Regions from separate parts of the Cupriavidus sp. SS-3 genome, predicted to be linked through region 2. Evidence: predicted binding sites of a transcription regulator. Region 2 holds the regulator's gene; the other holds the start of a gene.
What was found. The regulator LexA, encoded in region 2, represses DNA repair genes until DNA is damaged. The targets are predictions, from matches to a motif close to ACTGTATNNNNATACAGT.
Positions count from the first base shown of each region.

Region 1: a site for LexA is predicted at 1,495-1,512, ahead of U9J39_RS11025 (ATP-dependent helicase). Genes of this name have one in related genera too.

Region 1 covers NZ_JAYLVT010000005.1:295,868-299,275, forward strand. The annotation lists gene U9J39_RS11010 (hypothetical protein) at 1-90, opposite strand, end outside; gene U9J39_RS11015 (thioredoxin fold domain-containing protein) at 231-734, shown strand; gene U9J39_RS11020 (TlpA disulfide reductase family protein) at 869-1,402, shown strand; gene U9J39_RS11025 (ATP-dependent helicase) at 1,555-3,408, shown strand, end outside.
Region 2 covers NZ_JAYLVT010000004.1:266,405-269,812, forward strand. The annotation lists gene rpsF (30S ribosomal protein S6) at 1-48, opposite strand, end outside; gene U9J39_RS09045 (asparaginase) at 168-1,160, opposite strand; gene lexA (transcriptional repressor LexA) at 1,417-2,070, shown strand; gene U9J39_RS09055 (hypothetical protein) at 2,185-2,355, shown strand; gene U9J39_RS09060 (hypothetical protein) at 2,401-2,745, opposite strand; gene U9J39_RS09065 (acyltransferase family protein) at 3,224-3,408, shown strand, end outside.

The DNA.
Region 1 (3,408 bases), on a different contig from region 2:
GCACAGGGCCAGCGCGAGCAGCGCGGCACAGCATGTGAGGGACCAGCGGGGCGCGGCAGCAAGGCTCGGCGGGGGCGGCACGGGACGCATGGAAAACGGGACGGAAGCACAGGCTCGGGACGGCGCGCGCGGGCGCGGTCGCCGGCGCGCGGAAACCGGTATTATCCCGGAAGCGGCGCGCCAGTGCTTGCCGCGCCGCCTGTCCCACCTGTGCCGCCCCGCGAACCGCCATGCCTGCCTCCCGCCTCGCCCTAACTCCTGCCGCCGGCACCCGTCTGCACTGGCTGGCCGCGGGCGTGTTGCTGGCGGCGATGGCCGGCGTGTCCGCCGCGGGCCCGGCGCACCTGCCGCCGGCCACGGACCTCGCCGCCCACGGCGCCGACGCCGCGCGCCGCGGCGAGCCGCTGGTGGTGCTGGTGTCGATGCCGGGCTGCGGCTATTGCGACGCGGTGCGCCGCAACTACCTGGGCCCGCAGGCCACCGCGGGCGAAATCGCCGTGCGCGAGCTCGACATGACCGCCGACACCCCGCTGCGTGATGCCGACGGCAGCCAGACCACCGCGCGCGCCTGGGCCCGCGCGCACCAGGTCCGGGTGGCGCCGACGGTGCTGTTCCTGGACCGCCAGGGCCGCGCCGCCGCCAACCCGCTGCGCGGCATGCAGCCCGACTTCTACGGCGCCTACCTGGAACAGGCGCTGGCGCAGGCGCGCGCCGCCGTCGCCGCGCGCAAGTGACGGAAGGGTTCCAGCGCATCACCGCAAGGCGGTACCGCGCAGCGCGCGAACGCCTGCCGCATTAGAATGTCCCACTGCTGATCGGCCCCGCCCGGTCCTCCCTGCACCAACGAAGCGGCTTCAGCCGGATTCCCATGACCACTACCCCCGCCTCCAAGACCTCCCGCAAGCCCTGGCCCATCGTCGCCGCCGTGGTGGTGCTGGCGCTGCTGGGCTGGTTCGGCTACCGCGCGCTGTCGCCGTCCGGTACCGCGCCGGCCGCCACCTTCACGCTGCTGTCCGGCGAAAAAGTCAGCACCGCCGACCTCAAGGGCAAGGTCTACCTGGTCAACTTCTGGGCCACCAGCTGCGCCACCTGCATCAAGGAGATGCCGGACATGGTCAAGACCTACGAGCAGTTCAAGGGCAAGGGCCTGGAATTCGTCGCGGTGGCGATGAACTACGACCCGCCCATGTACGTGATGAACTTCGCCAAGACGCGCGGGCTGCCGTTCAAGGTGGCGATGGACAGCGACGGCAGCGCGGCCAAGGCCTTTGGCAATGTGGGCCTGACGCCTACCACCTTCGTGATCGACAAGGAAGGCCGCATCCTGAAGCGCTATGTCGGCGAGCCCGAATGGGAAGCGCTGCACAAGCTGCTCGACGGCGCGCTGGCAAAGTCAGCGTAACTCAGCGCTGCGAACACACGACAAAAGGTGCTCATCGAGCACCTTTTTTTGTTTTCGGGACCGATCCCGCGCGCGGCGGGTTGCGCCCGCGGGCTGTATGGATATACAGTTGGCGCCAGTTTTCTCATCGCGTGTCCTGCCCGCCCCAACCCGTGACCCTGGACCTTGCCCCCGCGGCTGAATCAGCCGAAGCCGCCACCCCTGACGCCGAAGCGCTCCCCGCCTACCTGTCCCGGCTCAATCCGGAGCAGCGCGCCGCGGTCGAGCACGGCAGCGACGCGCCGCTGCTGATCATCGCCGGCGCCGGCTCGGGCAAGACCAATACGCTGGCGCACCGGGTCGCGCACCTGGTGCTGGCCGGCGCCGATCCGCGCCGCATCCTGCTGCTGACGTTCTCGCGCCGCGCCGCGGCGGAGATGGGGCGGCGCGTCGAGCGCATCGTCGACCAGGCGCTGGGCACCAGCACCGGCGCCGGGCGCGCGGCGCTGCAGTGGTCCGGCACCTTCCACGCCATCGGCGCGCGGCTGCTGCGCGAATACGCCGAGACCCTGGGCCTGTCGCCGGCCTTCACCATCAGCGACCGCGGCGACTCCGCCGACCTGATGCACGTGGTGCGCCACGACCTGGGCCTGTCGGAGACCGCCAGCCGCTTCCCGAAGAAGGAAACCTGCCTGTCGATCTATTCGCGCGTGGTCAACACCCAGGCGCCGCTGGAAGACGTGCTCAGGCAGCAGTTCCCGCGCTATGCGATGTGGGCCGATGCGCTGCGCACGCTGTTCGCCGGCTATGTCGAGGCCAAGCAGAAGCAGCACGTGCTCGACTACGACGACCTGCTGCTGTACTGGGCCCAGGCCATGGCCGAGCCCGCCATCGCGCAGGACATGGGCACGCGCTTCGACCATATCCTGGTCGACGAATACCAGGACACCAATGCGCTGCAGGCGTCGATCCTGCTGGCCATGCGCCCCGATGGCCGCGGCCTGACCGTGGTCGGCGACGACGCGCAGTCGATCTACGCCTTCCGCGGCGCCACCGTGCGCAATATCCTGGATTTCCCGTCGCAGTTCACGCCGGCCGCGCAGCAGGTCACGCTGTCGCAGAACTACCGCTCGACGCAGCCGATCCTGCAGGCCGCCAACGCGGTGATCGGGCTCGCGGCCGAGCGCTATACCAAGGACCTGTGGTCCGAGCGCGCCTCGGCCGAGAAGCCCGGCGTGATCGTGGTCAACGATGAGGCCGACCAGGCCCGCTACGTGGTCGAGCAGGTGCTGGCGCGGCGCGAGGCCGGCCTGGCGCTGATGGCACAGGCGGTGCTGTTCCGCGCCGCCGACCACAGCGCGCAGGTAGAGATCGAGCTGGCGCGGCGCAATATCCCGTTCGTGAAATTCGGCGGGCTCAAGTTCCTGGAATCGACCCACGTCAAGGATGTGCTGGCGGTGGTGCGCTGGCTCGAGAACCCGCGCGACCGCATGGCGGGGTTCCGCACGCTGCAGCTGCTGCCCGGCATCGGCCCCAAGACCGCGGCACGCGTGCTCGATGCCATGGCGCTGGCGACCGAGCCGCTGTTCTCGCTGCAGGAATTCGAGCCGCCGCCGGCCGCCGCGCCGGCGTGGGCCGACCTGCTTGCGCTGGCGCGCGCGCTGATGGCACCGACCTCGCCGTGGCCGTCCGAATTCGAACAGGTGCTGGCCTGGTACACGCCGCACCTCGAACGCCTGCACGACGATGCCCCCGCGCGCCAGGCCGACCTGCAGCAACTGGAGCGTATCGCCGCCACCTATGGCGCGCGCGAGCGCTTCCTGACCGAGCTGACGCTGGACCCGCCCAGCGCCTCCAGCGATGAATCCGGCGTGCCCTCGCGCGACGAGGATTACCTGATCCTGTCGACCATCCATTCGGCCAAGGGCCAGGAGTGGAAGGCGGTCTATGTGCTCAATGCCGTCGACGGCTGCATGCCGAGCGACCTGGCCACCGGCACCACCGAAGAGATCGAGGAGGAGCGGCGA
Region 2 (3,408 bases):
TTCGCTCTGGTCCGGGTGGACGATGAAGACGATTTCGTAATGACGCATTGACGCTCCTTTTGGGATTAGCCACCCGGGCGTCACGAGTCCGGTGTGGCAAGGTTGAATAGCCTTAAATTATAGCCCGCCCTGCATCAACAACGCAAGCCGCTGATTTCACGGGCAAATCAGGCGCTGGCAAAGACCGACTGCAGCCGCTCCGGGTCGCGCGCCAGCCCGGCATCCGCCGCCAGGGCCAGCGCCAGCAACACGCGCGCCTTATAGGGATTGAGGTCGGCAGCTGACACGAACACACCGTCGGCAGGACTAGGCTGCGGCGGGATCGCCACATGCCCCGCACCGGTGCGCGAGCTGCGCACCACCGCCACTCCGGCCGCCGCGGCATCGGCAAGGGCAGCTGCCAGCATCTCATGGATCGAGCCATTGCCGGTCGCGGCCACAACCAGGCCGGCGACGCCGGCCCGCACCAGCGCATCCACCACCGCCCTGCCCGGCTGCGCGTAGCTTGCCAAGATCTCCACCACCGGCCACGCCGCCGGCATCGGCCCGATGGGCGCAGCCGCCCGGGGCGCCCGGGCAAAGCGCACGTAGTCGTCCTGCACGAACCCCAGCGGCCCGCACGGCGAGACAAAGGCATCGACCGCCGACGTATGCGCCTTGGCCACGTCCCGTGCCGCGTGGATCTGCTGGTTCAGCACCGCCAGCACACCCTTGCCGCGCGCATCCGGATGGGCGGCGACGCGCACCGCATCCAGCAGGTTCAGCGGCCCGTCGGCCGACAACGACGTCGACGGACGCATCGCGGCGGTCAGGACCACTGGCACCGGACACGATTGCGTCAGGTGCAGCGCCATCGCAGTTTCTTCCAGCGTGTCGGTGCCGTGCGTGATCACGATGCCCGCAACGTCAGGCTGCGCCGACCAGTGCCCGACCCGCGCCGCCAGTGTTTGCCACAGCGCGAAGGTCATGTCCTTGCTGTCGACCTGCGCCACCTGCTCGGCCTCGATGCGGGCCACCGACTGCAGGGGCGGCACCGCAGCCAGCAATGAGGACACCGGCACGGTCGCCGCCTGGTAGCGGGCGCTGCTGGCGGCGCTGCCGGCGGCGCCGGCGATGGTGCCGCCAGTGGCCAATACGACGATGCGAGGCAATTGGGTCATGGGAGCGCGCAACGATTTAGTTCTGGATAAAGGAAAGGCGATTGTAGCGGGCGGACACGCCCTGGCGGAGCCCGCATCAGGTGCCTTGACCAGCGTCCATGCGACACGCCTCAAAATTCTGCTTGCACTGACGCCGATACTGTATAAAATCACAGCATACTGTTTAAACATACAGTGCCCGGCCCGCCGGATGCTGGATGGACGGACCAGAGCCTCCGTCATCCACACCAGCGGCCCTGCACGGAACGGCGATCCCATGGCGACCCTGACACCCCGGCAGCAGCAGATTTTCGATCTGATCCGCAACACGATCCGCCGTACCGGCTTCCCCCCTACCCGCGCCGAGATCGCAGCAGAGTTCGGTTTCTCCTCGCCCAATGCCGCCGAAGAACATTTGCGGGCGCTGGCCCGCAAAGGCGTGATCGAACTGACGCCGGGCGCGTCGCGTGGCATCCGCCTGAAGGTCTCACGCAGCGATTCGGAGCTGCCGGACCAATTCTCGTTGCCAATGGCCGGCGTATTGCAGCTGACGCTGCCGCTGGTGGGCCGCGTCGCAGCCGGCAGCCCCATCCTGGCCGCCGAACATATCGACCGCCAGTACCAGGTGGATGCCTCGGTCTTCGATGAGCGACCGGATTACCTGCTGCGCGTGCGCGGGCTAAGCATGCGCGACGCCGGCATCCTCGACGGGGACCTGCTCGCCGTGCGCCGCGCCAGCGAGGCCGCCAACGGCAAGATCGTGGTGGCGCGACTGGGCGACGACGTCACCGTCAAGCGCCTGCAGCGGCGCGGTGGCCATATCGAACTGATCGCCGAGAACCCGGACTTCACCAACATCATCGTCGAGCCCGGTGAAGAGTTCTCGCTGGAAGGCATCGCCGTCGGGCTGATCCGCTCTTCCGGCTTCTAGCCGGGCACCATCGCGGGCGCTTTGCCTGCGCGGGCCCACCCGCTTCCATTGCTTTGCAGACGCCGCCCGGCTCGCCGGGTGTTGACCCCGCTTTGCCTAAAAAGAGGTGCCACCATGCCGCAAATCCACCACGTCGCCGCCCGTCGTCCGGTCAAGCCCGTGCCGTTTCGCCAGAGCAAGGGTGTACGTGTCTACCAGGGTACGCAGCGCCGTACCATGGTGGGCAGCATGGCGGCCATCTGCCGCATGCTGGAACTTGAAACCACCGAAAAGCTGGCCGCCTGACTGATATCGCCAGACGCTTGCCGCGTCGCCGGCGCTCTGTCCCGCTCAGCTACGCGCGCACGCCTTGGCTTCGGCCTCGAGTTCCGTCGGCGTCAGCTGGGGAAACCAGGTATCGGTCTTGCGTAGTTCCAGCGCCGTGCCATCGGCCTGTGCCGTCAGAGAGATCAGGTAGGCGTATTGATATTCACCGCTTGACGCGCTCTGGCCGATACGGATCTCGGTCTGGTTTTTTGCCGGCAACTGGACCAGCGTAGCTTCATCGCCCAGATTGTTGCGCAGGCATTTCGCGACTTCCGCCATCTTGACCGGCGTAAACAACCGCATCGGCGGGCGAGCGCGGACGTCCTTCTCCGAAGTGCCAGTGGCACACCCTGCCACCATGGTTGCCATCGCTGCGCCAATCAGTGCCGTTCGAACCAACATACCACCCCCGGGGAATGCAAAACGGCGCCCTTGGGAGGCACCGTTCTGGAGAATGCTTGGGTTGGCTGGATAGGACTCGAGTCCACGACGACGGGAACTTGCCATCCCGGCGTCTATCGCCATTGACCCAAAACCAACGCTTATGGCCTCGCCTTGTTCCGCACTGGCGCTGAAATCTCACAGCATTCGTGCGGGTTTTGCGGGAGCCGGGTGCGGATTCTAACCCGCGCGCGCGCCAGGCGCCATCTCGATCTTTGCGCCATGAGTCCGCAGCGGCTGTGGCGCTGCGAGGCTCACCAGCGCTGGCACTCGCGCCTGAATGATGGGACTCGAACCCATGGCCCTTTTTCATCCCCGGCGCCCATCTCATTCCTTCGATGGATAGCGTGCTCAGCCGGATATGGGACACAGTTTGCCATACCAGGCCAACTGAGAGCCTCCCATAATGAAATTCCAATCGCTACAGATGCTCCGGGGGATTGCGGCCATGTGGGTTGTCGCCTACCACATGCAGGATCACTTCGACCCACTTGCCGCGGCATTGCCGTTCAGCGCGTCTGACCTGTTGCGCAAGGGATATATTGGCGTCGACCTGTTCTTTGTGATCAGCGGCTTCGTGATCGCGTGGAC